Regions from separate parts of the Listeria sp. Marseille-Q6474 genome, predicted to be linked through region 2. Evidence: predicted binding sites of a transcription regulator. Region 2 holds the regulator's gene; each other region holds the start of a gene.
What was found. The regulator LexA, encoded in region 2, represses DNA repair genes until DNA is damaged. The targets are predictions, from matches to a motif close to CGAACATATGTTCG.
Positions count from the first base shown of each region.

Region 1: uvrB (excinuclease ABC subunit UvrB) is a predicted target of LexA. The motif match lies at 2,287-2,300, and genes of this name have one in related genera.
Region 3: OC533_RS11215 (carbohydrate kinase) is a predicted target of LexA. The motif match lies at 1,198-1,211, and genes of this name have one in related genera.

Region 1 is NZ_CAMPPS010000001.1:2,062,005-2,065,290, reverse strand. It holds gene uvrA (excinuclease ABC subunit UvrA) at 1-158, opposite strand, end outside; gene uvrB (excinuclease ABC subunit UvrB) at 166-2,142, opposite strand; gene OC533_RS10345 (CsbA family protein) at 2,390-2,629, opposite strand; gene OC533_RS10340 (HD domain-containing protein) at 2,651-3,286, opposite strand, start outside.
Region 2 is NZ_CAMPPS010000001.1:399,262-402,547, reverse strand. It holds gene OC533_RS01970 (arsenic transporter) at 1-1,004, shown strand, start outside; gene OC533_RS01965 (GNAT family N-acetyltransferase) at 1,038-1,559, opposite strand; gene lexA (transcriptional repressor LexA) at 1,589-2,203, opposite strand; gene yneA (cell division suppressor protein YneA) at 2,361-2,690, shown strand; gene OC533_RS01950 (DUF896 domain-containing protein) at 2,783-3,010, shown strand; gene tkt (transketolase) at 3,157-3,286, shown strand, end outside.
Region 3 is NZ_CAMPPS010000002.1:97,453-100,738, reverse strand. It holds gene OC533_RS11220 (pseudouridine-5'-phosphate glycosidase) at 1-62, opposite strand, end outside; gene OC533_RS11215 (carbohydrate kinase) at 59-1,177, opposite strand; gene OC533_RS11210 (pseudouridine synthase) at 1,309-2,010, opposite strand; gene OC533_RS11205 (LLM class flavin-dependent oxidoreductase) at 2,082-3,286, opposite strand, start outside.

The sequences.
Region 1 (3,286 bases), 1.7 Mb from region 2:
CTTTGTCCTTCTGCATAAATTGTATCAAAAGCTAGCGAAGATTTTCCTGAACCAGAAAGCCCGGTCATCACCACTAATTTATCTCTTGGAATCTCTACATCAATGTTTTTTAAATTATGGGCTCTTGCACCTTGAATGACTATTTTTTCTTTATCCAATTCCGCTTCATCCTTCCGCTTTTATTTCCAGTAAAGCATCACGAAGTTCAGCTGCACGTTCGAAATCAAGTGCTTTGGCTGCTTCTTTCATCTCGTGTTCCATACCTTCAATGAAAATATCTCGTTCTTTCTTAGACATTTTACTTAAATCATGTTGTTTTACTGCTTCTCGTTCATCTGCGGCAGAAGTTGCTGCGATAATGCCACGAATTTCTTTTCTAATTGTTTTTGGTGTGATGCCATGTTTTTCGTTATATTCAATTTGAATTTTACGACGACGTTCAGTTTCACTAATCGAATTGCGCATGGAATCTGTCATTTTATCTGCGTACATAATTACTCGTCCATTTTCATTACGGGCAGCTCGTCCCATCGTTTGGATTAAGGAACGTTCTGAACGTAAGAAACCTTCTTTGTCGGCATCTAAAATTGCTACCAAGGACACCTCTGGTAAATCGATTCCTTCACGAAGTAAGTTAATCCCAACAATAACATCGTATACCCCTAATCGAAGGTCACGAATAATTTCAATTCGCTCTAATGTTTTTACCTCAGAGTGTAAATATTGAACTTTTACGCCGGCTTCTTTTAGGTAATTCGTCAAATCCTCCGACATTTTTTTCGTTAAGGTAGTGATTAGAACTCGTTCGTTCTTCTCAACTCGATCATTGATTTCATCCATTAAATCATCTATCTGACCTTGGATAGGACGTATTTCGACAATTGGGTCTAGTAGTCCGGTAGGTCGAATGATTTGTTCAATTACATCTGGATTCTTTTCTAATTCGTATGGGCCTGGGGTTGCAGAGATAAACATAATTTGATTAATATGCTTTTCAAATTCTTCTAATCGAAGTGGACGGTTATCAAGTGCGCTTGGCAACCTAAAACCATGATCGACTAGCATTTGCTTTCTGGCTTGGTCCCCGTTGAACATGCCACGGATTTGAGGCATCGTTACGTGTGATTCATCAATAACCATTTGGAAATCATCTGGGAAATAATCTAGCAATGTATATGGAGTTACTCCCGCTGGACGCAGCGATAAATGTCTTGAATAGTTTTCAATGCCTGAACAATAACCCATTTCTTCCATCATTTCTAAATCGTAATTGGTTCTCTGTTCAAGACGCTGTGCTTCCAGTAGTTTATTTTCTGCTCTTAAGACTTTAAGGCGGTCTTCAAGTTCTGCTTTTATATTAACAATTGCTTTTTTCATAATATCTGGTCTAGTAACAAAGTGAGATGCTGGGAAAATAGAAACGTGCTCTCTGTCGCCTATGATTTCTCCAGTAAGGGCATCTACTTCTCTAATACGTTCAATTTCGTCGCCAAAAAATTCAATTCTCATACAGTGTTCATCTCTAGATGCCGGGAAAATTTCGACCACATCTCCGCGGACACGAAAACGACCGCGCTGGAAATCAATATCATTTCGGTCATATTGAATATCAACCAGCTTGCGTAACAATTGGTCTCGGCTAATCTCCATGCCTACCCGAAGCGAAACTAGCATTTCTCCGTATTCGACCGGCGAACCTAAACCATAAATACAAGATACACTGGCGATAATAATTACATCTCTACGTTCAAAAAGTGCTGCTGTAGCGGAGTGACGAAGCTTATCTATTTCGTCATTGATACTAGCGTCTTTTTCAATGTAGGTATCACTCTGCGGTACATAAGCTTCTGGCTGGTAATAATCATAGTAACTAACAAAGTATTCCACTGCATTATTCGGGAAAAACTCTTTGAATTCACTATATAATTGTCCCGCTAGCGTCTTATTATGTGCCATAACAAGAGTTGGTTTATTTACTTCTTGAATTACATTAGATACAGTAAAAGTTTTCCCTGTACCGGTTGCCCCAAGTAAGGTTTGGTGTTTTAAGCCTTTTTTTAATCCCGCAACTAATTGTTCTATTGCTCTAGGTTGGTCTCCTTGTGGGCTATACTTAGAAACTAACTCAAATTTATCCTTCAACTCGGATTCCCCCATTCCTTATCGGTCCGATTCTGGCATCTAAAAGCTTTAACTGTAAAATATCCAGCAAAGCAAAAAGCGGATTTTTCAGATCCGTTAATGTTTCTATTTTATCATAAATATTTTAATTAGCCTAGCAAAAACCGAACATATTTTCGTATTCGTTTGAAAATAAAAAACGCAACCTGTAGATTACGCTTTTCTTTATTTTATCACTTTTAAAGTATTCTACCTATCTATTTGCTCTTTAAAAGTCACTGCCGCTTTTCTTTAAACGTCGTAACATGTATGTGGCTACGACAAAACCAATTGTCATCGAAAAGGCGTCTATCGTGATTAGCCAAAACGAACTTGTGTAACCCAATTTGGCAGAAGCGGCTATCAAAACCACCATAAGCACTAAGGCGACATAACGGTTATACGTGATGCGCGCAAAGAGAATGACAAGCAGACAAGGGAAAATAAGTGCAGATATAATTTGATCCATCTTACTTCCCTCCCCAATTTTTTACTCTTCACGCAATGCTTTTGTCGTTATTTCTGTAGTAAGTTGTGGTAATTCCGTCTTTTCAATACCTTTTTCAGCAAGCATATCTGGTAAAATTTCTTTTAAAAAGTATTTTACACTGGCCATTTCTCGGTATTCATAAATAGTCGCAAGTGCTTCACTATAAATTTCAACAAAAATGTTTTCTGGATTACCTTTTTGGATCTCGCCAAAGGACTCATATAACAAGTCTACTTTATCAGATATAGCGAGAATTTTCCCTTCTAACGTACTGTCTTTCCCTTCTTTTAACAAGTGCCGATAAATAGGTTGGAAAGTTGCTGGTATTTCGCGGCTAATAAAATTTTTAGTCATGCTTTCTTCCACTTCAGAGAGCATTTCTCTTAGTTCTGTCGTTGCGTATTTTACAGGTGTTTTAATGTCACCAATAAAAAGCTCTGAATAGTCATGATTTAATGCTTTTTCATATAAAGCACGCCAATTAACCTCATTGCCCGCATCTTCTTCTACAGCTCCAAAAAATTGTGCAATAGAAGTAACCTTGTAAGAGTGTTCTGCAACTGAATGCTCCTGATACTTAAATTTTCCCGGGCAACGATAAATGTTCTCTAAATCCGATAAACTTTGGAAATATTG
Region 2 (3,286 bases):
TACTTATTTCTATTTTGGGAGCTCTAGTGGCAGCCCTTTTTGCGAATGATGGGGCAGCTCTGATTTTAACTCCAATTGTTTTGGCGATGGTGCGTGCGCTTAATTTTGATGAAAAAAAGGTGTTTCCCTTTATCATTGCCAGTGGATTTATTGCTGATACGACTTCTTTACCGCTTGTTGTTAGTAATTTAGTGAATATAGTTTCGGCTGACTTTTTCGGCATTAGTTTTTCAAAGTACGCATTAATAATGTTGATTCCGACGCTTTTTTCGTTGGTTGCGAGTATTATTGTTCTTTATATTTATTTTAGAAAAGCGTTACCTAGAACTTATGAAATTAGTGGAATTCGTGAGCCGGCTTCTGCGCTTAAAGATAAAAAAATGTTTCGGATTTCATGGGGAATACTTATCATTCTTGTGATTGGATATTTCTTAAGTAGCTTTTTGGACATTCCAGTGTCATTTATCGCTTTACTTGTAGCGTTTATCTTTTTACTAGTTGGTGGAAAGAGTCATGCTGTTTCAACAAGGAAGATTTTAAAAGGGGCGCCGTTGAATATTGTGTTTTTCTCGGTTGGGATGTATGTCGTCGTATACGGTTTGCAAAACGCGGGAATTACTAAATTATTAGCAGAGGCTATTTCATATATTGCGCATTATGGGCTTTTCGTAGGTACGATTGGGATGGGCTTTATTGCCGCGATATTGTCGTCTGTAATGAATAATTTACCAACAGTTATGATTAATGCACTTGCAATCGATCATACTTCATTTACAGGAGTGATGAAAGAAGCGTTAGTCTATGCAAATGTTATCGGATCTGATTTAGGACCTAAAATAACGCCGATCGGTTCGCTTGCAACATTATTATGGTTACATGTATTGGCTCAAAAGGGTATAAAAATAAGCTGGGGATCCTATTTTAAAATAGGTATCGTGATTACTATTCCAGTATTGTTTATTACACTCGTCGGACTTTATATTTCGCTTCTTATTTGGAGCTAAAAAAACCTGTACAATTTTGTACAGGTTTTTTTACTATGCTTTATAAAGAATATGTGGCTTTAATGGATGTCCGTCCGCTATAGCCGGATGCATAAATGTAGCTACTTTTGTAAAATGGATTTTTTTCATTACTTGTTCTGATGGCTTATTTAACATAGCGGTGAAACTGTAAATTTCATCAATAGTTGTTTTCTGTTTGGCGAAATCGAGAGCTCCTAGTGCGGCTTCGGTTGCATAACCTTGGTTCCATACACTTTTCTTTAAGCGCCAGCCAATTTCGATACAAGGGGTGAACGCAGCTTCAAAAGTTGCTTCATGAAAACCGGTAAAACCAATAAATTCGCCAGTAGATTTTTCTTCAATGGCAAAAAGTCCGTAGCCAAGTGCCGCTAATTCTTGCTGATTTCTATCTAAAAAAGCATTACTTTGTTCTTTCGAAAGTGTAGACGGAAAGTACTTCATTACGACTTTGTCACCGTTCATTTCGCTAAAGGGAACATAATCACTTGCTACATAATCTCTTGCAATTAGTCTATCTGTTTCAAAATAAATCAATATAAAAACCGCCTAACAAAATATAGCTTTTAGTGAATATCTCTATAAAGGCCAATAACTTTGCCTAAAATAGTAACGTTATTTAAGATAATTGGTTCTAGTGCATCATTTTCTGGTTGTAATCTAAAATGATTCGCTTCTTTATAGAAACGTTTACAAGTCGCCTCGTTTTCGTCGGTCATCGCTACAACAATTTCACCATTAATTGCTGAACTTTGTTGTCGAACAATTACTTTATCTCCATCTAAAATCCCGGCATTTATCATACTTTCTCCGTCGATTTCAAGCATGAAGACATTGGTTTCTCCTGCAGCCATATATTCAGGGAGTGGGAAATACTCTTCTATATTCTCAATCGCTGTAATAGGCATTCCGGCAGTAACTTTACCGATGATTGGGATATTGACTACATTCGGCGTCTCTGCTTCATCTTCTAAAGACAAAATTTCAATAGCACGAGGTTTCGTAGGGTCACGTCTAATTAGTCCTTTACCTTCAAGTCGAGCAAGATGGCCATGGACTGTGGAGCTAGATGCTAAACCAACAGCTTCACCGATTTCACGTACGGAAGGTGGATAACCCTTTTCTTTTACTTCTGATTTTATAAATTCATATATATCTTGTTGACGTTTAGATATTTTCATGGTTTCACCTCATTGATTTAATGGTTATTTTATAAATCAAGTATAGCAAAAGAAAATCCAATATGCAAACAAAGGTTCGTTTTTTTATTGACATATGCGAACGGCTGTTCTATAATATAGAAAAGCGAACGTACATTCTTTTTTGGAGGGATTATTAATGACTTTAAAATTAATTTGGGATAAATTTTATGTTTCTATTATATTTGTAATAACTTGTTTAGTTCTAGGAATTATATTGATGTGCACTGTTATTGGGAGTGGCAGTGAGTATTCTGAGGTAGATGTAAATGAAGGGGATTCTATTTGGGCAATTGCAGACCAATATGCAGCGAAGAGCGATATGGCAAAAGCAGATTTTGTATCTTGGGTTGAAAAAGAAAATAACCTTACAGATGGACATGTGAAAGCTGGGGATTCTGTAGTTATACCAGTACACGAAACAAAGTTACAAAGAAGTGATAGCACTATTCAATTAGCAAACCAGTAGAAACGATTTTAGTATCGTTTATGATATAATAAAGAAAGTAGCGATTTAGCTGCTTTCTTATTTTAATATAATGAAGAAAAGGATGAAGTGTGATGCTAGAAAAAGCTAAAATAGATAGAATCAATGAACTTTCTAAAAAGAAAAAAGCAGGGACTCTAACTGCTGATGAAAAAGTAGAACAAGAAAAATTAAGAAAAGAATATATTAAGTCGTTTCGCACTCATATGAAGGGAACAATCGAAAATACTACGATTATTGACCCTAAAGGAAATGATGTAACACCGCATAAAATAAAACAAATGAGAAAAAATAAGAAGTAAAAATTAGTACCAAATGAACATTTTTGCGCAAATGAACAAAAATACCAATCAATTAAGCAATTTAAAGCAATTATTAGTTGTGTTAATTGCTTTTTAGGCTTATTATTAAAAGTAGTTAAAATTATATTGAAGAGAGGATGTTTCATTTGTTCGATAACACAGATAGTTTAGCAGTAAATACAATTCGTACATTATCAATTGATGCAATTCAAAAAGCAAATTCTGGTCATCCGGGATTACCAATGGGAGCGGCTCCAATGGCTTATGCACTTTGGT
Region 3 (3,286 bases), on a different contig from region 2:
ATAGCTTTTCCTTCTGCTTTTGCTTGTTTTACTTCTTCGGATAATGATAGATAATTTTTCATTTGAATTCCTCCAGATCTTTTTGTAGTTGGGATGTTGATAAATTTTGGCGAACAGTGTATTCAGATTCGAGTGTTCGCGCAGCATTTACGCTCCCTGCTTTTAAAATTTCTTGTAAAGATTTTCCTTCTAACCATGCATAAATTACCGCAGAACAAAATGCATCTCCTGCTCCTGTCACATCTACAATGTTTTCAATGACAATAGCGGGTTCAAAGATAATGCCTTCTGCGTTGTTTGCTGCAACCGCACCTTTACTGCCATTTGTAACGATGACATTTTTTACGCCTAAATCTAGCCATTTTTGTGCAGCTAAGCGCCAGTCTTCATCGTTTTCAATGGTCATTTCTAGGTGAGTTTCTGATTCATCTCGGTTGCATATTAGCCAAGTCACGTGATCCAAACGTTCTGGTAAATGAGACATTTTAGGTGAGGAAACGGGAACTAAGACTAATGGGATGGAATTAATTTCGGCAAAACTTCCAAGGTATTCTAATGTTTCTTTTGGACAATTTAAATCGGCAATAATGGCGCTCGCTTGACTTAGCAAGCCTTCGTTTTTCGCTAGTACATCTGGGGTTAAGTGATCGTATGCATCCATGTCCGCTAGTGCAACGAGCAAATCTCCATTGTTTTCGAGTACGGCTGTATAAGAACCTGTTGCGATGCTTGGAAATGCAGTGACATAATCTAAGTTCATATATGTATTACTGGCATTTTTGACAGCTTCCCAGTCGGAGTCTGTTCCACAAGCAGTGAGTAATATAACTTCTTTTCCAAGGCGACCAAGGTTTTCACCAACGTTCCTAGCAACTCCGCCAGCACTTTGTGTTGAGCGCACCGGATTAGATGTAGCTAGCTGGGCCTTGTCTTTAATGTAAAACTTCCGATCGACGTTCGCTCCACCTATACAAACGATTTGTTTTGCTTCATTTAAAATATAGGCTTTTCCTAAAATACGACCTTTTTTAATAAGGCCAGAAATAAGGTTCGCTACTGTCGGTCTTGATAAATCAAGTATATCAGCAAGTTCTTGTTGAGAAATGTAAGGATTTTTACGGATGGAATTGAAAATTATCTCTTCCTTTTCGTTCATTTTCGCTTTATTATTCTCCACGATATAATGCACCTCCATTCCAAACTTTTGTTTTAATTCCAAACACATGTTTATTATATATGTAAATGCTTTCTTTTGCAATCTAAAAAACGAAAATCTACTTCTTTTAGGAAGAAAATTTTCGTTTATCGTTATTTATTTTGAAGGATAAGCAGCTCGTTTTCAGTCAGTGGGCGGTATTCACCGAGTTCAAGAGATTCATCTAGTTGTAAGTTCCCCATTGAAATTCGTTTTAAATAGCTGACTGTTTTCCCGCGAGCAGCGAACATTCTTTTTACTTGGTGGAATTTTCCTTCTTGGATAGTTACTTTTATTTCGTTCGGAGTGATAATTTCTAAATGAGCTGGTTTACAGGTGTAGCCGTCATCGAGAGTGACGCCAGCACTGAAGGCTTCTACATCCTCCGCTGTAACCTCGCCATCAATTTTAGCATAATATGTTTTATCAATATGCTTTTTAGGTGAAAGTAAATTGTGAGCGAGCGTGCCATCATTAGTTATAATAAGTAATCCTTCTGTGTCTTTGTCCAAACGACCGACCGGAAATGGATTAGTGAGCGTGTCTTCTTGCTCGAGTAAATCAATGACGGTTTCTGACAGATTATCCTCGGTTGCACTCACGACATTTTGGGGTTTATGAAGCATAAAATATACGAATTCTTGGTAAATGACAGGAGTTCCGTGAACAGTAACTTGATCTTTATCTGGATTCACTTGGGTCTTACTGTCTTTTTGAATCGTTCCATTTACGACAACTGCCCCGGATTTAAGCAGTGGTTTCACTTCTTTACGACTCCCGAAACCTGTGTGGGACAATAATTTATCTAAGCGCATGGTTTGGCTCCTTTTTTCTTTTATTGTAACAAAAAAACGAAGATCCTTAAAGGCGCTCCGTTTTCTTTCTATTATTTGATCTTGACGGCTTGTTTATTTTTTGGTATTTCAAGACCTAGGTTGCCTCTTAAGGTTGTGGCTGGATATTCGTTTCGATACAATCCTCGACTTTGTAAAAGCGGAATAACTTGCTCGACAAATGTTTCAAAAGTACCTGGGATGTCAGACGCGATGATAAATCCATCTGCCGCCTCATTTTGAAACCAAATTTCGATTAAATCAGCTACTTGTTCTTTTGTTCCTATAAAAGGTGTTTTCGGGGTGGCTGCTTCGGTCGCTACTTGGCGCAGGGTTAGATTGCGCTCTTTTGCTTCTTTTTTGATTCGATCCGTCGTACTTTGAAAAGCATTTTTACCGATGTCGCCAAGGTCGGGGAAAGGTTCATCTAGTTCAAATTGGCTTAAATCATAATCATCGAAATAACGCGCGAGATAGGTGACGGCATTTTCAATCGGAATAAGATTGGCAAATTCGGTGTATTTCTGCTCGGCTTCTTCTAGAGTATCCGCTACAATTGGGCTAATTCCTGGGAAAATCCTGATCTCTGCTGCATTTCTGCCAGCTTTTTCAGCACGAGTTTTCACATCTTGATAGAATTGAATAGCTTCTTCAAGCGAATCTGAATGCGTAAAAATAGCTTCTGCGTTTTGGGCTGCAAAATCCCGACCTGTGCTAGATGCTCCCGCTTGAAAAACGACCGGTTCTCCTTGTTTGGAGCGGCCGATATTTAACGGTCCTTCCACTTGAAAATACTCACCTTGATGATTCAAACGATGTAATTTTTCTGGATTAAAAAATTCGCCGGTTTCTTTATTATAAGTAAAAGCGTCTTCTTCCCATGAATTCCATAGTCCGCGAACTACCTTTAAATGTTCTGCCGCAATGCTATATCTGTCGCTGTGGGTCGGGAGGTTTTTCTTGCTATGATTTCGTGCTGCTCCTTCTTGCGGAGAAGTGACCAAATTCCAGCCAGCTCGACCACCACTAATATGATCTAATGAGGAAAGTTGCCTTGCGAGCGTGAATGGTTCCGTAAATGATGTCGAAAATGTTCCAACTAGACCGATATTTTCTGTAGACTCTGCTAAAGCGGATAAAATAGTAATCGGCTCAAAACGATTAAGAAAATGCGGAATAGATTTTTCAGAAATAAAAAGACCATCCGCAATAAATACAAAACTAAATAGGCCTTGTTCTGCAATTTTTGCACGAGTTT